Regions from separate parts of the Brevibacillus sp. B_LB10_24 genome, predicted to be linked through region 2. Evidence: predicted binding sites of a transcription regulator. Region 2 holds the regulator's gene; each other region holds the start of a gene.

Region 1 (8,053 bases), on a different contig from region 2:
CGGCGCCTCCGTTTCGCTGCTGACTGGCGTTGATCATCGCGGTGATCTCCTGCGGCGTGTATGGTCCTCTCGTCCATGAGTAAGCATTCTCCTCCGGAACAGAGGTAATCACCGTCACCTGGGTCCCTACCGGCAGTGTGAACAGGCTTTTGAAGACCGTCGGGCTAGGTCCCGTCCGGAGGTTGAGGTTGTCGGTATTCACTTCCCCGAGCTGCAGTCCCGCTGCGTTTCTCGCTTGCAGCAGGTTGATGTAGTCATTCCTGACGTAGCCGATGGTCCCGTCGGCTAGCTCTACCAGATACCACGTATTGGCTGTCTCCTGTGGATACGTATCTTTGCTCTCTACCGGCCTGAGATACGGCACAGCGTTCCCCCACGCTTCTGTCCCATCGGCGGTCAGGCCGCCGGCATTGGAGTAGAACAGGGCTTCAATCACTTTGCCCTGGTATTTGATCACTTCATCAGAGGTCTCGTCGACGGCGCGGCGAATATCTCCCGCCTCCCGGCTGTAACCGTAGTAGGCCTGCTCCAGCACCGTATCGGACAGATTGGCAATCCCGTACTTGTTCCCCTGGCTGACTGCCCGGGTCCGGGCCAGCACGGCTTGCGCTTTCAGCGCCTCCAGAGGCCATCCGGTGACCATCTCCGCCCCGACGACGCCGTACAGGTATTCATCCAGGGGCAAGTCGTTGACCACTGCCAATTTTCCCTTGTACGCGGACAACTCGATTGTACCGCGGTACTGCCGCCCCTCTCTTTCCGCCACCGTGACCAGCGGCACGCCGCCGCCATTCGCGGCTGTCACGCCGAGCTTTGCACGTGGAGAAAAGACGTACCGATCGATCTGCTCGCTCCCGACAACCTCTCGATCAACGAGCGTATAAGCGGTATCGGCAGGCTGCCTGTAGCCAAACCCGGGGTACATGCCGGATACCGTTTGCGCCAGGCGATCCCGGGCGGCCTCCGACACCTCATCGCCCACCCAGACGGCATAAGCCAGGTCGCCGCCTCTCTCCACGAGGACGGTATGAGCGGAGATGCCGGAGCTTTCAAACTTCGCCTCCCACTGCTCCGCCTCGCTGCGGCTCGCGAACGTGTTCGCCTCGAGATGATACGGCCCCGTCACCTTTGGCGTCTTCCCGGTGATCGCAGCTACTGCCTGAACCCCGGCATTAGCCTGCTCCAGCGTCTGAAACGAACCGCTGACCACGCGGTACAGCTGACCCTCGCCGCGCGACTTCACCGTGATCGAAGCGTCTTTCTTTTGTTTGCTGAGCTGTTGGGCGATTCGCTCCGCTTCTGTCAGATTGCCCGTCTCCAGTGCGACGATGGCAAATTGGTCCACGGAGAAGCGAGCCGAACGAACACGGGGAAGCTGGTAGCTCCCTCCATTGCCGGACAGCTCTACTCTTAGGTCGTTCGTGCTCTCCAGTGTGACGGCGGGGATGGTATTGCGGTACCCCTGTCCGTCATCGATAAACAGTGCGACCCGGATGTTTTTTTCCGCTGCATCTGCGGGCCCGCTATTGAAACCGATAGCCAAAGCCAGAGCGCTCGCTAACAAAAAGGCCTGCTTCGCTATCCTGCACATTTTCATCGCGCCTCGTTCCCCTCCCCAGACTGACTCGCTTGTCGAATTTTTATGAATCAACTTGATTGATTCGACAAAAATTGAGCCAATTCCTTCCTGGATTCTGGCCAAAAAAGGAGAAACGAGGCAGAACGCATCCGGTTCTCCCTCGCTTATTTAAACAGCCGAAACAAATAGCTGATCAGCGACAGCACAACACTGATCACGATACAGGTAACGATCGGAAAGTAAAACCGGAAGTTTGGCTTCTCGACGACGATGTCGCCCGGAAGCCGGCCAAGCGGGAAAAACCGCCCTCCTACCTGCCAAAGAAGGCCAGCTATGACCAGCACCACTCCGGCGATAATGAGCACTTTGGCAACCGGATTCACGCTTTCATCTCCCGTCCAAAATGTTGGTATGCCGCCGGGGTAGCCATGCGCCCCCGCGGAGTCCGCTGCAAAAAGCCGATCTGCAGCAGGTACGGTTCACATACGTCCTCAACTGTCTGGGCCTCTTCACCGATCGTCGCGGCGATCGTATCCAGACCGACAGGCCCGCCGGCGAACTGATCCATAATCGCCAATAACAGCTTGTGATCGATGTTATCCAGACCGCAGGCGTCTACCTGCAGCCGCAATAACGCTTCTCTGGCGATCTCCTCGGTAATTACCCCTTCGCCGCTTACCTGGGCAAAGTCGCGGACGCGCTTCAACAGCCGGTTGGCGACCCGCGGAGTGCCGCGGGAACGCTTCGCGATCTCGACAGCGCCCCCCTCGGCGATGCCGATCTGCAGGATATCGGCGGCCCGGCTGACGATAAATGCCAGTTCTTCGACGGTGTAGAACTCCAGACGGTTGACCACGCCGAATCGGTCCCGCAGCGGCGAGGAGAGCAGTCCCGCTCTCGTCGTCGCGCCGATCAGGGTAAACGGCGGCAAGTCCAGCCTGACGCTGCGGGCACTCGGTCCTTTGCCGATGATGATGTCCAGCACAAAATCCTCCATCGCCGGGTAAAGAACTTCTTCCACGCTGCGGTTCAGGCGGTGAATTTCATCGATGAACAGGACGTCCCCTTCCTGCAGATTGGTCAGGATGGCCGCCAGATCGCCCGGACGCTCGATGGCCGGCCCCGAAGTGGTCCTGATGTTTACCCCCAGCTCGTTGGCGATGATCTGCGACAGCGTCGTCTTGCCCAGCCCAGGCGGGCCGTACAGCAGTACGTGATCCAAGGCTTCCCGCCGCATTTTGGCCGCTTCGATAAAGACTTTCAGATTTTCTTTTACCTGCTGCTGCCCGATGTATTCCGACAGAAAGCGGGGGCGAAGGCTGAGATCGGTCCCTTCATCCTCCCACTGCATATGGGTGGTAATAATCCGCTCCTCCACCTGTCTCTACCCCCTTGCCAAAAGCACCAGAGCTTGTTTGATCAGCTGTTCGACAGTGCCGCCCTGCTGAGCCTGTTCAGTCAGCGCTCCCTTTACTTTAACCAGTTCCGCATCCGTATAGCCAAGGGCGGTCAGCGCTTCCAGCGCCTCCTGCAGGCTGCCGGTTCCGGCATCAGGGGAAGCGGACAAGGCAGCGGCGGCAGAGGTGATGAAAGAAGGCGTAAAGCCCTTCAGCTTGTCTTTCAAATCAAGAATCATCCGCTGTGCCGTCTTTTTCCCGATGCCGGGAAACTTCGTCAGGTATGCAACATTTTCTTGCTCGACGGCCATGACGATTTGCTCCGGTGTCGCCGCAGACAAAATCGCCAGTGCTCCCTTCGGACCGATCCCTGTCACGTCCAGCAGGCGGCGGAACAAGTCACGCTCGTCGCGCGACCCAAAGCCGTACAGGCTGATCGCGTCCTCCCGCACATGGTGATGGGTAAAAAACCGCTGTTGATGCCCCTCGCGCGAAACAAATGCGTAAGGGTTGGGGCAGAACAGCCGGTAACCAATTCCCGCTGTTTCTACGACTATGTATTCTGAATCGATGTAGGCGATCGCCCCTTCGATAAAATCAATCATGTTCGCACACCTTCCGCTATGTCGATATATGGGCGAAACTGCTCATGGGTCAGCGCGATCGCCAGCGCATCCGCTACGTCGTCCGGCTTGGGCGTCTCTTTCAGGCGCAGCAGCAGGCGGACCATCTCCTGGATCTGCTTTTTCTCAGCCGCACCGTACCCCGTCACTGCTTGCTTGACTTGCAGCGGCGTGTATTCGTAGATCGGGACTCCCGCCATCTCGGCAGACAGCAAAATGACGCCGCGAGCCTGGCCGACGGTAAAGGCCGTCGTCACATTGCGGTTAAAGAACAGCTTCTCTACCGCCATCTCATCCGGCTGATAGGTCTCGATCAAGCGCTGCATCGCCTCAAAGATCTGCTTCAGCCTGACGGACACGGTCAAGCCGGCCTGCGTCTGGATACTGCCATACTGGACAGGTCTGATCCGGCTGCCGGTTTTTTCGATCAAGCCGAATCCGACGATGGCAATTCCTGGGTCAATTCCTAATATTCGCATCTTTTCTCTCCGCTTATCTTTCGTCATGCTCCCTTTAACTGTATCACAACGCGGAGCAAAAGCGAACATGCATTTCCCCTCGCCCTGCAGAAAACAAGAAAACCCAACCCGGATTCGGGTCAGGCCTGACGGCGCGGCTAGTGTTTGTTCATCCCCAAGGCATCGCTGATGTCATGCTGCATGTGGGCGTATTCGTCTACGCCTTCGCGCATGTCGCCCTGAATCATGTTGATTCTGCGGTAATCAAGCTTGTTGTGCCCCTGGTTCAGTTGAACGTACAAGCGCTGGTGGAACTGGTCTTTGTAGCTTCCGCGTGGCATTGAAGACATACACAGACTCCCCCTTTTTAAACGCCGTTACGTTTCATTATGGGCGAAATCATCCCGATTATGTTGGCAAAAGTTGACGCTTTTGCCTGATCAGGATTTTGCCTTTGCCGTCACCTCCAGGTAAAGCGCATACAAAAATTTTTTCAAATTGAGCCGGACGCGGGAATGCGGTTCCTCTTCTTCAATCTCCCGCATCTTTTGCCGCACGTCGGCAAAGTCGAAGTACCTGGTGGCATACCCTTCAAACGTCGGGTTGCCGTAGTCGGTCAATCCCAGCGAAGCGACGTTGAGCAGCGCCTGGGCTACCGAGCGTCGGACGCGCTGTTCGATCGCCTTCACCTCTTTTTCGACCAGGGTGGGAGAAGGAGCGTCAGGCAGTATGCTGGCATACAGGTCCTTCAAGGCGGGAAAATTGCGTTCGTCGTAGTGGGGTCCGCTGTCGGCCAGTTTCTGGATGATCTGGGTCACATCCCGGCATACCCGAGCCCGCTGAGGCGGCGGATCGTCTCAATTCCGTCCTGTTTGGGCATCAGGTAGTCGATGATCAGCATGTCCGGAGCGTAGCGGATCACCGTCTCTTCCATCTCGTAGCCATCCTCCGCCTCGCCGACCACCCGGCCCAGGTCGCTGTCCTCGATGATCGTCGCCAGCATGCACCGGGCAGCAACATCGTCGTCGATCAGAAAGAAGCTCGTCATGGTCCTGTCACTCCGTCCTTTTGCCGATCCTGGCCGTAAGCGAGCTGATCGGAATGATGATGCGGAACAGGGCACCGCCCCACCTGTTTTCCGTCACTTCGACAGACCCGGCCAATTCGTCCAGCGTTGATTTTACATAAGTCAAACCGATGCCTGTGGAGGCATTTCCGGCGTGATCGTACTTGGTCGTGTATCCCGGTTGAAAGATCAATTCGCGATCCGCTTGGACGATTCCTGGCCCGTCATCGCTGATCTCGACCCAGATGTCTTGCCCGCGCGGAAAGATATCGATGGTGATTCTGCCTTCCTCCCTGATCGCCTCGATCGCGTTGGCAACGATGTTGTTCATGACGGAGAGCAAGGAATAAAAGCGATTTGTCTCCCGGTTGGCCTGCAGGTTGAATTCGATATCGACGGACTTCCCCAAATGTTCCGCGTATTTTGTATTTGCCTTCGCCACCAGCTGCGCAACATCCTGCAGGGTCATGCGATTGGTTACCCGCTCCTGTTTGATCAGCTTGGACAGACCGGCCGCGATTCGCTGCGCGTCTTTTTTCACCTCATGCACCTCTTCCGCCAGCCGCAGGGCTTCACGCGCCCGCACGTCCCCCGCCAAACTGCGGTACAGCTTGTAGCTTCCAGCCGTTATCTGCTCGACATGCTTCATCATCTTCTGCAGGTAGAGGCGCTCTTCATGCAGTTCGGACAAGATCAGGAGCAGCGTTTCCATCCGCTTTTGCTGTTCCTTGCTGACCGCCCGCAGCTGACGGATTTCAAGAATATTATAAATCCCCACGACAAAAAAGCTGCGCAACAGTCCGAGCAGGAACAGGAGCGATGAATTGGCGATCGGGTCGATGTCCCGACCCTCGAGCAGCATCCGGGCCGCCAGCTCCACCAGGTTGGAAGTGAAATCAATCGCTCCGCCAAGCAGTCCCAGCATCAGCGGAGACGACAGGAAGCGGGGATACCGCACGATCTGCAGCAGCAGGGCAAACGCGACGTAATACCAGGCTGACGGCATGTGGGCAGTGTAGCTCGCCGCCCAGTTCTCTGTCACGCCCATCCCCCAGTCTAGCGTCATCCGAAACAGGCTGACGAAAACCCCGACCAGCACACCCACCGCAGGCAAGTATTTGGGCCGAAACAGCAGCAGCATGAAATAGAAAACAGCGCTCCCCAGGCTGATGCGAAAAGCGCCAAAAAACGGGCTGAACTTCAATTCTCCGGCAATCGCCGTCGCCGTCATGACGGCGATAACAGCCAACAGCCAACGGTACACTGCAGCCCCTCCCTTTCGCGCTTGTAGGTCAATCTCGTCCTATTGTACCTTTGCCAAAAGCGCGTCGGCAAGCACTGAGCTACTGGCTTTTCTTTTCCTCTTTGCGGAGCTGAAATTCGCTGTATGTAGATAAAATGCTGTTGTATTCCGCCAGATCCCGCACCCTGATGCCGCTTTTGAGGTGTGCGATCTCTTCCTTCGGCAGACTTGCCTCCATCCGTGCCGTATTGATCTGGTAAAACGTCTGGATAACCTTGTTTTCGCTCGGTACTCCGTTAAACAGCGCCAGCATGCCGTCCCTAGAAACGCCAAAATAGCCGTTCTCTTTGCAGACGGGGGAAAGATCGTTCACCTGCTTGTGCAGGACCAGTCTCTCAGGCTCGACCGAGACGACCTCCCAGTCAGTGTGTTCGGACAGGAGTTGTTCTGCCGACTTGCCGTTTGACAGCTGCTTCTCTTCATCCTTGGTGCCGCACAGGTAGGAACGGCGCAGGACCAGCTCTATTTGTTCAGCCTCAAGTCGCCCGGCGGCCGGCTGGTCAGTCTGCTGCCATGTTTTGATCACGTTTGCCAGATAGGGTGTGCCGCCAAACACCCCGATTGCCATAGCGGAAACAATCAGTAATTTCCCAATTCGCTTCATAAAAATACCCCTTTTACGGCTTTTCTTTCAGTTTCGCCATGAAAAGGGGTCGTTATACGTTGTCTATAAAACCTGCAATTCTTATTCCTCGGCCTCTTCGGCGGCATCATCTGCCGCACCCCTTGCCTCCTCAATCGTGACCAGGACGGCCTCAGGCTCTCGCATGACTTCCACGTTTTGTAAACCCTTCAGATCGGCAACCGTCACAGTATCGCCGACATGAAGCCCCTCGACCGGGATGGCCAGTTCAGCCGGGATATCGCTTGGCAGACAAGTGACATCGATCTCGTGCAGGTGAAGGATCGCCTGCCCCGAATCCGGTTTGCCGGTGATCACCAGCGGAACGCTGGCAGCAATCCCTTGATCCATGTTGATCTGCTTGAAATCAATGTGCAGGATATCAGGCAACGTCGGCTTTTGCTGCATTTCGGCTATCATGACCGGCACTTCGCCGGCGCCCAGTTTCAACCGGAACGGGCGGTTTGAGCCATTCGCCCGAATCATCGCCATCAGCTGCCGTCCTTCGACCTGCAAGAGCTGCGATTCTTGACCTGGACCGTACAGCACTCCCGGTACACGCCCTGCTTTGCGGATTTTTTTTGCTCCGCTCTTTCCATGTAATGCTCGTTTCTCCGCTGTGATTGTCTTCATCGCCAATTCCTCCTTCTCCAGCCCCTCCCGCCATCTGCAGAAGTGCTTGGATTCCTTTTTAGACTACGACAATAGCGAACACGTCGCCCTTTTATTCTATCATTGCGGGCGGGCAGGATAAAAAGCGGAATCCCTGCAGATTTCAGGATTTTCAAGGCTGCGCCGCAGATAACCGGGGCTTCGGCCTGATTCCATAGATTTCCCGTCAAATCCTCCGCATTCTATGTAAGCTTTACGAAAATTCATTACTCGGGAGGAATCGCATATGCTAATATCAAATTGTGATACTATCATCTGATCATAGAGGGAGGATTCATTTTGAACAAAAAGGGGATTACCAGCAGTTTTCTGGCTGTGTCTCTGCTCCTCGGT
Region 2 (8,053 bases):
TTCGTTACGAGGAGATGGGGCGTGTATTTGACGACCGAAAGGTTCTTTTCCTGTCCCTTATACAAAACTGGGTGATTGGCCCTATCTTGATGTTTTTGCTGGCCATCATTTTCTTGCCAGATAAGCCGGAATATATGATAGGGTTGATCATGATTGGCTTGGCGCGTTGTATTGCCATGGTGATTGTTTGGAATGACCTGGCAAAAGGGGATACAGAATATGCAGCGGGCCTTGTCGCATTCAATGCTGTGTTTCAGATGCTTTTCTTTTCTGTATATGCTTATGTGTTTGTCACCATCATTCCAGAATGGCTTGGCATCCAAGGAGCAATTGTTTCGATTACAATGTCAGAAGTGGCCAAATCGGTGTTCATATACCTGGGTATTCCTTTTCTTGCAGGGATGCTGACTCGTTTATCTTTGGTAAAAGCAAAAGGCAGGCATTGGTATGAAAACGTGTTTATTCCCAAAATAAGTCCAATCACATTGATTGCTTTACTCTTTACCATCATTGTCATGTTCTCCATGAAAGGGGAAAGCATCGTCAGCGTACCTATAGACGTCGTTCGCATTGCGATTCCTCTGCTGATTTACTTCATCGTGATGTTCTTTATTTCTTTCTACATGGGGAAGAAAATTGGCGCTAACTATCCGGTTACTACGACTTTAGCGTTTACAGCAGGCAGTAATAACTTTGAGTTGGCAGTCGCTGTAGCAGTCGGTGTGTTTGGGATTCACTCGGGTGCCGCTTTTGCAGCTGTCATCGGTCCTCTTGTTGAAGTGCCAGTAATGATTGCATTGGTACAGGTAGCATTATGGTTCAAACGGAAGTATTTTGCCAACACATACCCGAATTGAGGCAGAAAAGGTGAGTACATCATGGAAAACAAAAAAACGATCTACTTCTTATGCACAGGGAATTCTTGTCGAAGTCAAATGGCAGAAGCATGGGGAAAGAAATACTTAGGTGACACGTGGAATGTACTATCTGCCGGGATTGAAGCTCATGGTGTCAATCCGAATGCCATCAGAGCGATGCAAGAAGCAGGAATAGACATTTCCGATCAAACTTCAGATGTTATTGATCCGGCCATTTTAAACAAAGCGGATCTGGTCGTGACACTTTGCAACCATGCAGATTCCATTTGCCCAACCACACCAACTCATGTAAAACGTGTCCATTGGGGATTTGACGATCCTGCGGGAAAAGAATGGTCGGAATTTCAACGAGTCCGCGATGAAATTGGAACCCGTATTAAGAAATTTGCAGAAACGGGAGTATACATTTCGGCAGAAAAGAGCTGGCTGGCTGTCGCCGGAAGCAGCAAAAATGCAGCCTTGCCAAATGGCAGCAGCAGGCTGCATTTTTGCGTTTTGCCGCCGTTTGCCGCATAAATCGGGGTAATTTGTAACTTTTATGCCAGCCTGTACGTAAAAATGGGGAGAGTATTAGGAAAGGAGGCAGCGGGATGGAGATATTGTTATGGATCATTGTAGTTGCCTTGTTTGTGATCAGTATCGCCGGTGTATTCATGCCAGTTTTGCCGGATACCCTGCTTCTCTGGGGAGGTTTTCTGCTGTACCAGTTTGCCATCGCCGGGCCGGGGGCGGGTTTGCCAGCTTCGTTCTGGTGGGGAATGGCGGTGCTGAGCGTTTTGATTTTTGGCGCTGACATATTGATGAGCATGTACTTCGTGAAAAAGTACGGCGGTTCCAAGTGGTCTTCATTAGGGGCGATTGCTGGTGTCATTCTCGGGATTTTCCTTTTCCCGCCGTTTGGCATCGTCATATTCCCGTTCTTGATCGTCTTTGCCATCGAGATGATTTTCCAGAATCAGCCGGCAGAGAGGGCGTTGATGGCAGGGCTGGGGTCGCTGGTCGCCTTTTTCAGCAGTGCCGTGATGAAGGTGGCTGTCCAGATCATCATGATCATCTGGTTTTTTGTCGCGATCTGACCGGTCGAAAGCAAGCAGGGGCAAAAAGTGCAAGCCATACAAAACAGGGCTGTACCTTGAGGCGGATTTGTCCGCTTTGGTACAGCCCTTGTCTTTTTGACAGAACGTTTTTGCATTAATGAATCATGCGATAGACACCAATCACCTTGCCGAGAATCGACACGCTGTCGAGGATGATCGGGGAGAGTGCCGCATTTTCCGGTTGGAGGCGGAAGTGGGTTCTCTCTTTAAAGAAGCGCTTCACGGTCGCTTCGTCGTCTTCCGTCATGGCGACGACGATGTCGCCGTTGTCGGCTACGCTCTGTTGGCGGACGATGACGTAGTCGCCGTCCAGAATGCCCGCTTCAATCATGCTGTCTCCGGATACGCGCAGCATGAAGACTTTGTCGGACGAAACGATATGTTCTGGCAGGGGGAAGTAGTCTTCCACATCTTCGATTGCCGTAATGGGTTGGCCCGCTGTTACTTTACCGACGACCGGAACCCGCACGACAGGCTGTTCGAACTCTTCCTGGAAGCGGCTGCCTTCCTGCAGCAGCTCGATCGCCCGGGGCTTGGTCGGATCGCGGCGGATCAGCCCCTTCTTTTCCAGTCGTTCCAAGTGGCCGTGAACCGTGGAACTGGAAGCCAGCCCGACGGCTTCACCGATCTCGCGCACAGATGGAGGGTAGCCCTTGTCCTTTACTTCTTTGCGGATAAAGTCGATAATTGCCTGCTGACGTTGGGATAGCTTGGACACAAGTGACACCTCAATTCCCTGATCTTTTTCTACATTATACCATGGGATCTTGCGTTCGACAAACATAAGTTCGATTTTTTTGTTGACATGAACACATGTTCGCATTATGATAAAGACAAATACAGAACAAATGTTTGTGGGGTGTTGTTTACGATGAACACTGTACATAAAAGCAAGGGTCGATTGGGAATTAGGCGCGGACAAGCCTTATTGATGATGTTTACCTTCTGTTTTATCCTTTACATATTAAGCGGTCTTGTCTTTGCTTCTGAGCCGCAGGCGGCCATTCGGATGGAAGTGACCGTACAGCAGGGCGACAGCCTCTGGAAGCTGGCAGCCGAGTACCGCGACCCGGATAAAGCGGACATCCGGGATTACGTCCAATTGCTTAAAGAAGTCAACCATCTGGAGGATCCGACGATCTATCCCGGGCAGACGCTGATCATTCCCCTACAAAAGTAAACGAATGGGCATTCGTGTGTTATAATAGACAGACGATGCTGAGATGGAGGGAAAGATGTGGTTACTGACGCGGAGATCAAAAGGATTAACGAGTTGGCGAAAAAGTCGAAGGAATCAGGACTAAGCGACGAGGAAAAACAGGAACAACAGCGGCTTCGGCAGAAGTACATCGCTGCAGTACGCTCATCATTGAAGGCCAATTTGGACTCCATCCGCTTTGTGGATGAGAACGATATAAAGCATTGACTTACGGCAGACCCCCTCATTCCGGTACATGCACTCGGGATGAGGGGATTTGCCGTCCATAAAGATGTATTTGCCGCTGCCCCGCTCAATTTGATACCATAAAAAGGAAACTTTGCCGTGTAAGGAGGAGGTACCGTGACAGTCCGCCATCCGGCCTTTCAGGACGAACAAATGCACTTGGACGAGACGATCGCTGTCATCGATAAAGAAATAGACGATCTGCGCGAGGGGCTGAGGGAAGCAACGGACGATTACGTCAAGCAGGTCGTGCTTGCCGCTCAGTCTAAAGAGCTCCGCTATTTGGAACAGGCACGGCTAAAGCCGTATTTCGGCCGCATCGATTTCACCCGGGATGAAACGTTTGAACGAGATCAGGTGTATATCGGAAAGCGGGGGATCGTCAAGAGCGATTCCTTTCAATCCGTCGTGGTCGATTGGCGCGCTCCGATCGCCAGCTTGTATTACAGCGGCGAGAGCAAACAGGCTTCCTACCGCACCCCGCAAGGAATCGTCAGGGGGGAAGTAACGCTAAAGCGCAACTTCGCGATTGAAGACGGGAAGATCAAGGGAATTTACGACGGAGCGCTAAAAGAAACGATCAACCGGGAAGCAGGGGCGCCGGACGAGTTCCTCGACGAGGGGTATATCGACGAATTTCTCGCTTCCCATCTCAATCAGACAAATGACAACCGTTTGAAGGACATTGTCGCCACCATACAATCGGAGCAGAACAGCATCATACGCGCGGAAAAAAACCAGCCTGTCGTGGTCCAGGGGGTAGCCGGCAGCGGCAAGACGACGATCGCCCTGCACCGCCTGTCGTATTTGATTTACAACTACCATCACGTCATGTCATCGAAGAAGTTTATGGTATTTGCTCCCAACCGGCTTTTCTTGCATTACATATCCGATGTCCTCCCGGAATTGGGGGTAGAAGACGTCCAGCAGACCACTTTTTTTGACTGGGCGGTAAAACTGCTGAAGAAGGACTTTCCCAAGGGGTGGCGGATCTATGATCCGTCGCGGTCCCAGTTGGTGTTTTTTGAGCCGGGGGTCTCGCCGGAACAGGCGGAAGCGGCCCGGCAGCGGATGGGGTTCAAGGGTTCGCTCGCCTGTCGTCAAACCATGGAAACCTATGTAAAGAAGCTTGTCGAGGAAGAGATCCGGTTTAAATCGCTCCGCTTCGCGTACAAAAAGACGATGCAGGTCTTCGAGATTCCGGGAAGCGAAATCCGCCGTTTGTTCGTGGAAGAGTACAGACAACAGCCGCTTAAAGAGCGGGTCGACACCCTCTACAAGCACCTCAAACAACAGATGAACAAGCAGTTTTTCGCCTATATGCGAGAACATAAGATCGATTTGGACAAAAGGGCGCTCACCAGGTTTGAATCCCAGTTAGAGCAGATCGTTCAAGGTTATTTCGAACAGTGGCCGAGCTTTGCGTTCTTTCCTGCCTACATCAAATTAATGTCCGATCCGGTCAGCCTTCGCCAGTCAGTTCCCGTATCGGTCAGTGAAGAGACGGTGAAGTCCGTCACGCAGACTTCTGCGGAGATTTTTGCCAAGGAGCGGCTGGAAGCGGAGGACTTGGCTCCCCTGCTGTACCTCAAACACCTGTTCGAGGGGCTGGACAAGCTGGGACGGTTTGACCACGCGGTTGTTGACGAAGCACAGGACCTAAGTGCGCTGGAAATTGCACTAATTACGTTGATGACCAAGCAAAGCTCGGTCACGGTCGTCGGCGATATGGCCCAGGGCATCCATTCGTACCGCGGCATGCAAAGCTGGACGGAGCTGACCGACGGGCTGTTTGCCGGACAACCACAGGAATACTACACCCTGGAACAGAGCTACCGCTCCACCGTAGAGATTATGCACTGGGCCAACCACGTCCTGGAGCGCGGCCAGATCAGCGGCATCACCTTCGCCAAGCCCGTTCTGCGCCACGGAGAGAAGCCTGTGTTCTTGCGTCCCCATACGCAGTCCGAGGTGTTCGGCGATGTGGTTCAGCAGGTTGGTCAATACCAAAGCGAGGGGTACTCCTCGATTGCGATCGTCACGAAAACCGTTTCAGAAGGAAAAAAAGCCTTGAAAGCTTTGCAGCCTCATCTTGAGGGAGTACAGCTTTTAAGCTACAAAGATGCAGAATACCCCGGGGGAGTGACGATTCTTCCCGCTTATCTGACCAAAGGGCTGCAATTTGACGTCGTCATTTTGCTCGATGCAGATGAAGCTCACTACGGGCTAAATGAACAGGATGCCAAGCTAATGTACGTCGTGATGACACGCCCGGTGCACCGGTTGCTTCTCTATGCCGTCCAGAGCCCGACGCCGCTGCTGGCCGGCCTGGTGTAACCTCATACTCCTTTTCCTTTATGAACCTAAAGGCTCCCGGGGCATTTTCTTCAACTTGCGAAGCAGTGTGGAGTGGTCGATCTTCAGCGAGGCAGCCGCCTGACGGACACTGGGATGCCGCTGCAGTTCTTCGTAGATCAGTTGTTGCTCCGTCAGCCTGAGCCGTTCTTTCAGCCCGGCGCTCCGCCGGGTTTCTTCATGTCCTGCCGCAGGAACAGGTGTCAGGACGTCGGGAAGGGACACCTTCGGGATGACCAGCTTGATCGGGCGGGGGCAGGACATGGAACCTTTGCTCATAATCACCTCTCCTTTCCTCATAGAGTAGTGGTGTAGGACACACCAGCCGGTACGGCAGCGCATCGCGACTCTTGCGGTACGAGTCTCCTTGTTGGTGCGATTATACACAATATTTCGAATTCTATCGCTGTATCCGGGTTTTTTCGCTTTGGTTTTTTTGGCTCGCAGCTTGCTATTTACGTTGTGAAACACGTCAGGGGGGATCTTCTAAAAAAAGGATCTGCATGTCGAATCAGACAGATGGGTCTGTGTCGGCAAAATATGAATTCAGGGAGGTAGTGCGGCGATGGCAACACCGAAACTGTACGTGCTGGATACCGGCAGGATGAAAATGGATAAAGGGTTTATGGTGGCGATGCACAAACCGGCTTCAGTGCTCGACCCCAACACCCCGGCCGAGTTTGTCGAGTTTCCCGTCTACGCTGTCTTGATCGATCACCCGGAAGGAAAAATTCTCTTTGACACCGGCTGCAATCCGGAGGGGATGGGCGAGCAGGGCCGCTGGCCGCAAGGTGTGCAGCAATTGTTCCCCTACTACGCTTCGGAAGAATGCTATCTGATCAACCGTTTGGAACAGCTGCGGGTACGCCCGGAGGATATCAGGTACGTGGTCGCCTCGCACTTGCACCTCGACCATGCAGGATGTCTGGAAATGTTTACGAATGCGACCATCATCGTTCATGAGACAGAACTGGCCAACACGATGAAAACGTACGCGATCAACAAGGACATGGGCGCCTACGTCTGGGCTGACATCGACGCCTGGGTAAAAAACGGCCTAAACTGGCATCCGATCAAGCCGGGAGAAGACGAGGTGCCGCTGGCAGACGGCGTGAAGATCCTCAACTTTGGCGCCGGCCACGCCTGGGGCCTCTTGGGGCTGCATGTTCAATTGCCTGGAGCGGGCGGCATCATCCTTGCCTCTGATGCGGTCTATTCGGCGCAAAACTACGGTCCGCCGGTGAAAATACCCGGCATCATCTACGACTCAATCGGCTTTGTGAATACCGTGGAGCGGATTAAAGCGTATGCCGCCAGGACCAATTCACAGGTTTGGTTTGGCCACGACGGCGAACAGTTCCAACAGTTTATCAAGTCGACGGAAGGATACTACGAATAAGAACGAGCAGCGGGGAGGGAAAGAAATGAGAGGAAAAGTAGCGATCATGACGGAGCCGGGGAGACTTGAGTTTGCCGAGTACGAATTGCCGGAGGCCGGTCCTGGCAGCGTGCTGGTCAAAGTGGTTCGCACCAATGTCTGCGGTTCGGAGCTTCACATCTGGCAGGGGCACCATCCCACCAAGAAGTCCGGAGTAATGGGCCACGAGATGGTGGGACGAATCGAGAGGCTGGGAGCAGGGGTGGAAACCGACTACGCCGGCAATCCGGTGAAGGTGGGCGACCGCATCGCCGCTGCGTACTTTTTGACCTGCCGAAGATGCCGGCCCTGTCAGCAGGGTCAGTTCCACCTTTGCGAGAACGCGTACAAGTACTGGACCAAGGATGCTGAGGAAGCGCCTCATTTTCACGGTTCGTTTGCCACCCATTACTACATTCACCCTGACCAGTATTTTTACAAGGTGCCGGAAAATGTGCCGGATGCCGCGGCCGCCAGCGCCAACTGCGCGCTCTCCCAGGTGTATTACGGACTAGAGAAGGCGTACGTTCACTACGGGGACGCCGTGGTAGTCCAGGGGGCAGGAGGTCTTGGGCTGAACGCCTGCGCGCTGGCAAAAGAGTTTGGCGCGACCGTCATCGTCATCGATGCTGTACAAAGCCGTTTGGAAAAAGCGCGGGCGTTTGGCGCCGATTATCTGATCAATCTGCAGGAATGCGATACGCTGGAGAAGCGGGTGAACGCCGTCAACGAAATCACGGGAGGCAAAGGCGCAGATGTCGCGATGGAACTGACCGGGGTGCCGGCAGCGTTCCTCGAGGGCATCCACCTGCTTAGAATGGGCGGGAGGTACGTCAGCATCGGCAATATCTCACCGGGACAA
Region 3 (8,053 bases), on a different contig from region 2:
CCGTAAATCGCCGTCGCCTGATGGATCGTCAGTCCAGAATCGACCAAGCGGTGGGGCACGATCAAGGTATCAATAAAATCTGCCATCGGGATAAACAGCCGTGTAGCGAGTACGGAGACGGATGTGTAAAAAAAAACCATAATTCCCGTATCCTTTCTTTTGGCCAAGGGAAGTGGAAGTTTGCTGACGGCATCCCGCTTTTTGATACGAGACATCAGGATGGCGAACAGGAACACAAAGGCGACGAACGCTCCAGTCGATGCACCGAACGTCGCACCTCCGACAGCCCGTCCGATGCCGTAACTTGTCCACATGGTCACACATAACAAGATGGTTGCGACACGAACCAGTTGCTCGATCACTTCCGACACGGCTATCGTCCCGTACGACTCAATTCCCTGCAGAAATCCCCTCGTGATGCCGAGCAAGGGGACGATCATCATGGCCGGAGCCAGCAGCCTAAGAGGCCAGACGAGATTCGGGTTGCCAAACATCGCGGCGATCTGCGGTGCGTAATGATAGGAAGCCAGACCGCACAATCCGCCTGCCAACGCCAAGAGCAAAAAGACAATCCAATAAATCCCGTATCCGCGCCGTCTGTCTTTGGCAGTGGTCAGCGCCAATGCAGAAGGAAAGCCCCCCGAGACGATCGACAGTACGAATCCGTAAAAAGCGTATGCCATTTCATACAGGCCAATCCCTTCCGGACCAAGCATGCGAAACATCGGAATGCGGACTAGAGCACCGATGACTTTGACGAGAAAAATGGCACCGGTGCGAAGAACCATCTGCTTGAAGATGACTGGTAGCCTCATCCTTTTTCCTCCGAACTAGTGTATCACCTTTGTCCAATGTATGAAGCGAATGGGACAGGTATGTCTTTGGAGAGGGAAATTTTGCTCTTACCTGTATGGCTCATTCGCACAATTCGAGGTAAAGAATGACCAACCATATACGGCCGAATAAGATAATGAAGCCAGTCAAATCATCTGAAAGGGGGATACTTTTTGGTCACGCTGGAAAAGCATCTCATCATGGAGGCCTTTGGATGCCCGTCTGGCAAATTGAATGATTTGGAAACCGTGAAAACAGCCCTGACCCAAGCGGTCACTCTTTTAGGGGAAAAAGTACTGTACACCCACTTTCGCAGGCAGCCGCACGGGATCATGGGAACGATTATCGGCTCCGTTTCCTGTACGTTTGTCCTTGTTTCGGCGAAGCAGCAATACCTTACGCTCGACTTCCTTTCAAGCAAAATCGGTATAAAACATCCTGAACGGTTTTTGGAAGAACTCCTACCTGTTCAGATCTTTGTCTACGACCTTACCAGTGGCCAGCCGCATCATCACGCTGCCTTGGACGAGGAAACAGCCGGGGCCATCCGGACGGACGGAAACGATGGCCAACCCTCCCGCCGCAAAGAAGGCAGAGGAACGGCAAAAGATCTTGCTGAGCTGATGGATTTGTCGTCAAAAGAGCACCGGGTTGTATTCGACGGAAGCAGTGCGTTCCAAGACATTTTTCTCTGTGAAATAACTGATCTTCGGCTGTACTTGAATCAACAGCTGCAGTTTAGCTCCGTAGACGAAAGAATCTACCACGAGGCGCTCGTCCACCCGGTAATGGAACTGGCCGGTTCGCGGGACAGGGTCTTGATTCTTGGAGGCGGGGACGGCCTTGCCCTGCGGGAGGTGCTCAAATATCCGGACGTCAGCCTTGTCGATCTGGTTGATATCGATCCGGTGATGATCGAACTGGCCCGGACGCTGCCCGAATTCGTCTGTCTGAATCAAGGGGCGCTTACCGACCGCCGTACCCGCGTTCACCTGCAGGATGCACAGGAATTTATCGCGAAAGCAGGCCAGTACAATATCATCATGATCGATCTTCCCGATCCCGCTGACGAGGTGATCGGCCGCCTCTACACCAGGGAGTTTTATCAGGTCCTGGCCCAGCGGCTGCTCCCAGGAGGGTTGATCGTCTGTCAAGCGCAATCGCCGGAAGAAGCCCCCTTGGTCTACTGGTCGATCGCCAGAACCTTCGAGAGCGCAGGGCTTGCGACACGCAGCTATCACGTCCGGATTCCTTCCTTTGGGGATTGGGGCTTTCACCTGGCTGCGCCGGCGCTGGAGCTGCCCGCTGTCCTGACGCCGGCAGTAGAAAACCGGACACTGCCGAAAGACCTCACGTCCCTGTTTCAGTACGAGGAGCAGACCATGTCCAAGCGGTTGCAGGCCCAAGTTAATTCGCTCGGCAGCCTGACGCTTCACAAGCTTTTTGCCGAAGAAGTAGGGCCGGAAAGGTAAAAAAAGGCCATTCCCGACATTAGGAATGGCCTTCTGTTCGATTTAACAACTTGCGTCAGAAGTCTCCTTCCTCAGCGAAGCAGGTGGGAGATGAATGACGCCGTTCCCGAACCTCTTCGCTGGAGATAGGCAGGGAAGCATGTATTTGTTCTCGTCATTTTGATGCGGAAATATTCCCCAAACAGGAACGTATGTGTTGCATAATAGGATGTAGAACAAACGTTCTTGATAAGGGGGGTTTCCTTGATTCGTGCTCAAATTGTACGGTTTCATGCCTCAAAACGAGATATCGAGCGCCTTTATGCCTGTAATCGCGAATCTGCCCAGGTTTGGAATACGTGCTTGAAGCTCGCAAAGAACTACTATTTGGAGCATCGGAAATGGATTTCGAAGTCAGCGCTTCAGAAGCAAACCAAACGTAAATTCCATATGCACAGTAAAACCATTCATGCCTTTAGTCATAAAAACTTGTTCGCACGAGACGCGGCCCGCCAAGCGATACGAAAGGGAATCAAATCAACGAAATATCCCTATAAGATCAAGAAGCATTACAATACGAAATGGGTCAATTCGCGTTAGCGAGTAAGTGGGGGAGGTTCACTTCTTGGCCTGCAGTTCGACGGCTATTTTAGCCGCCACTTCAGCATTGTGCTTCACCAGGGAGATATTGGTTTGCAGACTTTTCCCCGCGGTCAGCTGTTTGACCCTGTCAAGCAGAAACGGCGTCACATGCTTGCCGGTGATGCCCTTCTCCTTGGCTTCTTTGAGGGCTTGTCCGATGACGGCTTCGATCTCTTCGTGCGGCAGGGCGTCGGCTTCCGGCACCGGGTTGGCGATGACCAGACCGCCGTTCAGTCCCAGTTTCCACTTTGTATCCATCACGGCAGCTACCGCTTCCGGTGAGTCCAGCCGGAAGTCGACCTGGTAGCCGCTTTCACGAGAGTAGAACGATGGGAAGTCGCTGCACTGATACCCGACGACAGGCACCCCTTGCGTCTCCAGGTATTCCAAAGTCCTGCCGATGTCGAGGATGGATTTGGCCCCGGCACAAACTACGGCCACATTGGTCCGGGCCAATTCTGTCAAGTCGGCCGAGACATCCCATGTCACCTCCCCTTCGCGGTGGACGCCGCCGATGCCGCCCGTGGCGAACACTTTGATTCCGGCAAGCCCTGCGGCGATCATCGTCGCCGCAACCGTGGTGGCGCCGATCTTGCCGGTAGCGAGGATGTACGGAAAATCGCGGCGGCTCACTTTCTCTACTTCCTGATTAGTGGCAAACTCTTCCAACTCCCGTTCATCCAGGCCGATCTTGATCTTTCCGTTCATGATCCCGATGGTCGCAGGGATCGCGCCGTTATCGCGGATAATCTGTTCCACTTGCTTCGCCATCTCGATGTTTTGCGGGTAAGGCATGCCGTGGGAGATGATCGTCGTCTCCAGCGCCACGATTGGCAGGTTGTTTTCCAGGGCGTGCTGAACCTCTTTTGTAAACGTCATGTATGCTTTCATTTTCCTCTCTCCTCTGCTAGTAAATTGATTTGTTCCGGCCGCAGCTGCGGGGAAACCGAATGTTCCGTTTGCAGTGTCAGACTGGACGCCGCCAGTCCCAACAAGCAAGCCCGGGGCAGCTCTTCACCGTGTATGATTCCGTACAAAAAGCCTGCGTCAAATGCGTCCCCCGCCCCTGTGACATCGGCCACGTCAGTGGGAAAAGGCGGGAGATGCCCGGAGCCGACAGGCGTCAAGTAGAAGATGCCCGACTCTCCCAGCGTCACGATGACGTTTTTTACGCCCCGCTCCCTGATTTTCTCACAAGCCATACGGCAGTCGGCCAGTGATGCGATCTCCATCCCTGCCAGCAGTTCAGCCTGTTCCCTGTTCGGCAGGATCGTATCCACGCCTTCGAGCCGCGGCGGAAGTTTTTTTGCTTTGGCGGAAGAGATCGGATCGACGTACAGGGGAATGTTTTCGTCCCGGCAGCGGTTGATCAGGTAAGCCAAGCTTTCTTCCGGAAAGTTCGTATCGAGAAAGACGGCCCGAGAAGCCGCAATATGCGACCACTTCTCCGCAATCATGTCAGGTGCGACCTGATCGTAGATGTCCATATTTGCCAGGGCGACCGTCATCTCCCCGTCCAAATCGAGCAGGGCGGTATAGGTTCCTGTCCGTTCGGCTGGCAGTACCCAGACCTGACTCACATCAATCCCGTGCTTCTTCGACTCCTGCAGAATCCAGCCTCCCTCTTTATCATCGCCAAGGCTGGTGATCAACGACACCGTACAGCCGAGCCGGCTCAGGTTTTCAGCCACATTGCGGGCCACTCCTCCGCATGATTCGGATATCGTGACCGGGTTGGAAGAATGCATTTGCACCTTCTGCTTGCTGTGTGCTTTGCGATCCAGATTTGCGCCGCCGATGCAGGTGACCAAGGCGTCTTCGCGGAGGATGTAAGCGCGCCCCTTGATTTCGCCGCGCTTTGTCAATGCCGCGATATAGCCTGCCACCGCCGAGCGGGAAATGCCGATCTTGCCTGCCAGTTCCTGCTGAGTGATAAAAGGATTGAGGCGGATATACTGAAGAATTTGTTGCTCCTTGTCCAAGCGTTTCCCTCCCTTTGCGAAAGCCCCGCCTTCTAAACATTAGTTTACCAGATAGACAAAAGTTTATCCAGTCCTTGACCTCCCCGTTTCGCAGCTGAACGAAAAAATAAGCCTGCAGGCGCGTTTCTATACGAACGCCTGCAGGCTGAACTACTGTTTGCTGTCAGTCCAGACTTTTAATCCGTATCCGCGGGGATTGACACGTGGGTATGCGCCAGCGTGCTTGGCAAGCGCATCATCAGAATCACGCCAATAATCCACCAGTACATCCCCTACCTTTGATCAGTGTCGTTTCGCCTGAACAATTATTATAATTTTAACAATATTCATTTATCAGACAATATTATACACGTTCCATCGGAAAAAGAGAAAAATCGCAAAGGGGGCGATTTACGATACGGCAACGAAAAAAAGGAGGCAGCAAGTGCCTCCTTAAAAGCTGAAATTGTCAGGGTCTGGTCCAACGCGTTTATTCTCGTTCAGGGAGTCTAAAGCAGCCATGTCATCGGCGGACAGAACAAAGTCAAAGATCCCGGCGTTTTCGGCGATTCGCTCTTCACTGCTCGACTTGGGTATCGTCACGACGCCGTTTTGCAGATCCCAGCGAAGGACGATCTGGGCCGGGGTCTTCTGATGTTTGCCTGCAATCGTCAGAACCGTCGAATCGTTCAAGATCTGTCCTCTGGCCAGCGGGCTCCACGCTTCCATCTGGATGCCCTGTGCCTGACAAAAACGGCGAAGCTCCTGCTGGGACAGCAGCGGATGGTATTCCACCTGATTGACCATTGGCTTGATCTCACAATCGGCAAGCAGGTCCTCCAGATGATGGGCATGGAAATTGCTGACTCCGATCGCCCTGACCCAGCCTTCTTTATACAGCTTCTCGAGAGCTTTCCAGGTCTCTTTGTACTTTCCTTTGACCGGCCAGTGGATCAGGTACAGATCGATCATATCCATCGCCAGTTTTTTCCGGCTTGTTTCAAATGCGGCTAGGGTGGATTCGTACCCCTGGTCTGTGTTCCACACTTTTGTCGTGATGAACAAATCTTCACGCCGCAAACCTGATTCTTTAACAGCCTGGCCTACTCCAGCTTCGTTTTCGTAAAGCGCAGCCGTGTCAATGCTGCGATACCCGTGTTCAAGGGCGTATCGAACGGCCCCCCGAACTTCTTCGCCATCCGGTATCTTGTATACGCCAAGGCCGAGCCAGGGCATTTTCACTTGATTGTGAAGAACGGTGCAGTCGCTTATGTGCTTCATCAGATCTCGCTCCTTTTCGCTTATAGGCTGTCCTCTTAAAGGTATCACGAGATCCTGCCAGAATCTACCGGCAAATACAAAGAACCAACCTTATAGCGGATATGGAGCTACGGAATGGCCCCGGCGGAAGGAGGCTGTGGGGTTTTATCCAGTTCGAGCTGGCTTTTCAGTTCTGCTTGTACCCGCTTATGTTCAGCCTGGTCCACGATATAATAGTAGATTCCATCGATGATACTGCCTTCCCCGGCCAATTCGATCGAATTCACCTGTTCGAAGGCGGAACGGTAGTCCTGCAGCATGTCCTTCCATTCGGAAAAGGTCACATTGGTCTTGACGTTTTGGCCCAATTGGTCAAGCACGCCTTTGGCTTTTGTCACGATATCCGGCCGTACAACCTGTTTCAGCATGCTTTTCACAATTTGCCGCTGCCGGCTGTTTCTGCCCAAATCCCCCCGGGGATCGTCATAGCGCATCCTGGCATAGGCCAGGGCAGCGCTGCCGTCCAGATGCAGCTTCCCTTGTGGAAACGTGTGGTCTTCATACGAAAAACTCATCTTGTTCTCCACATCGACTCCGCCCAAGGCGTCAATAATCTGCTCAAACCCTTCCATATTGACAGAGATGTAATAGTCGATCGGAACCTGTAAAAATTGCTCTACCGTTTTCGCTGCCATGTCAACACCGCCAAAAGCGTAGGCGTGATTCATTTTATCAACAGTCCCGTGTTCCGCGATCTGTGTCCGCGTATCGCGCGGAATGTTAACCAGCGTGGTTTGTCCTCCTGCAGGGTTTACGACAGCGATCATGATCGTGTCGGAGCGGCCGCGGTCGTTCTCCCGCTCGTCGACGCCTAATAGCAGGACAGAGATGGGCTGCTTTTTTTCTACGGAGGCTTTCTCCGTCCTCAACTTTGACTTTGCCGCTTGAAGCGGCTGATACATTTGGGCAGCTGTCTTCTCCACAGCATGGTACAAGTAGTAGATGTACCCTACTGCTCCTGCTGCGAGCACTGCAGCTGTGCAGATTGCGATTTTCACTCGTGTTCTCATAGGTCTGCCCCTCTGCGGCTACACATTTGTGACAATCTCCACTTTCGCATGGTGGGAACTGTTTTGAACTCGCATCACTTTCTTTTGTTGTTCGGCTGAGAACGGCTCCTGCACGTACCGATAATTGGGAACGATCTTCCGCAGCAGCTGCTTCATCTCCTGGTCGAATCGCTCTTCCTCTTCATTCTCAATCAGTTGTTCCAATTGATCGACATCTCGCGAAAATTCATGCCAGGCAATCTGAAGCTGTTTTCCCACAAAAATCCTGCCATGCCTGGTGGCTGCGATCCCCTCTTCATTGGTCAAAAGCTCCTCGTACAGTTTTTCACCTGGGCGAATCCCGGTGTAAATGACTTTAATGTCAACTTCCGGCTCAAATCCGGACAGCCGAATCAGATCCCGGGCCAATTTGTCGATCTTGATCGGCTTGCCCATGTCGAGGATAAAAATTTCGCTCCCGGACGCCAGCGCACCAGCCTGGATGATCAGTTGCACCGCTTCCGGGATCGTCATAAAGTAGCGAACCATCTCGGGATGCGTGACCGTCACCGGACCGCCTTGCTGGATCTGCCGTTTAAAAATCGGGATGACACTCCCGCTGCTGCCCAGGACGTTGCCGAAGCGCACGGCGACAAATTTGGTCTGACTCCTTTGGCCCAAACCGAGGACGAACATCTCCGCAACCCGTTTGCTCACACCCATGACGCTGACAGGATTGACTGCTTTATCCGTAGAGACCAGGACGAAGCGGGAAACGCCGAAGTGGTGTGACAGCTCTGCTACATTCTTCGTTCCGATAATATTGGTTTTGATTGCCTCGACCGGGTTTCGCTCC

Evidence for each region. Region 2 encodes LexA, which represses DNA repair genes until DNA is damaged. Its sites were predicted from a motif close to CGAACATATGTTCG; they were not measured.
Region 1: a site for LexA is predicted at 4,141-4,154, ahead of ruvC (crossover junction endodeoxyribonuclease RuvC). Genes of this name have one in related genera too.
Region 3: a site for LexA is predicted at 5,056-5,069, ahead of ACI7RC_RS07430 (carbohydrate kinase). Genes of this name have one in related genera too.

The regions. Positions count from the first base shown of each region.
Region 1 is NZ_JBJQOQ010000008.1:69,299-77,351, reverse strand. Features, by position in the region: gene ACI7RC_RS09885 (SpoIID/LytB domain-containing protein) at 1-1,597, opposite strand, end outside; gene ACI7RC_RS09880 (DUF2905 domain-containing protein) at 1,744-1,962, opposite strand; gene ruvB (Holliday junction branch migration DNA helicase RuvB) at 1,959-2,957, opposite strand; gene ruvA (Holliday junction branch migration protein RuvA) at 2,964-3,581, opposite strand; gene ruvC (crossover junction endodeoxyribonuclease RuvC) at 3,578-4,078, opposite strand; gene ACI7RC_RS09860 (hypothetical protein) at 4,216-4,407, opposite strand; gene ACI7RC_RS09855 (DNA-binding domain-containing protein) at 4,498-4,875, opposite strand; gene ACI7RC_RS09850 (response regulator) at 4,872-5,105, opposite strand; gene ACI7RC_RS09845 (ATP-binding protein) at 5,113-6,387, opposite strand; gene ACI7RC_RS09840 (BofC C-terminal domain-containing protein) at 6,467-7,030, opposite strand; gene ACI7RC_RS09835 (50S ribosomal protein L25) at 7,112-7,681, opposite strand; gene ACI7RC_RS09830 (bifunctional 2',3'-cyclic-nucleotide 2'-phosphodiesterase/3'-nucleotidase) at 8,000-8,053, shown strand, end outside.
Region 2 is NZ_JBJQOQ010000001.1:468,115-476,167, forward strand. Features, by position in the region: gene arsB (ACR3 family arsenite efflux transporter) at 1-857, shown strand, start outside; partial or broken gene arsC (arsenate reductase (thioredoxin)) at 879-1,277, shown strand; gene ACI7RC_RS02370 (DUF456 domain-containing protein) at 1,469-1,954, shown strand; gene lexA (transcriptional repressor LexA) at 2,070-2,693, opposite strand; gene yneA (cell division suppressor protein YneA) at 2,847-3,155, shown strand; gene ACI7RC_RS02385 (DUF896 domain-containing protein) at 3,213-3,401, shown strand; gene ACI7RC_RS02390 (HelD family protein) at 3,537-5,756, shown strand; gene ACI7RC_RS02395 (hypothetical protein) at 5,775-6,053, opposite strand; gene ahlS (AhlS family quorum-quenching N-acyl homoserine lactonase) at 6,340-7,173, shown strand; gene ACI7RC_RS02405 (zinc-binding dehydrogenase) at 7,199-8,053, shown strand, end outside.
Region 3 is NZ_JBJQOQ010000005.1:148,160-156,212, forward strand. Features, by position in the region: gene ACI7RC_RS07415 (oligosaccharide flippase family protein) at 1-815, opposite strand, end outside; gene ACI7RC_RS07420 (spermine/spermidine synthase domain-containing protein) at 1,008-2,306, shown strand; gene ACI7RC_RS07425 (pseudouridine-5'-phosphate glycosidase) at 2,904-3,818, opposite strand; gene ACI7RC_RS07430 (carbohydrate kinase) at 3,815-4,909, opposite strand; gene ACI7RC_RS07435 (aldo/keto reductase) at 5,342-6,169, opposite strand; gene ACI7RC_RS07440 (LCP family glycopolymer transferase) at 6,277-7,218, opposite strand; gene ACI7RC_RS07445 (polysaccharide biosynthesis protein) at 7,237-8,053, opposite strand, start outside.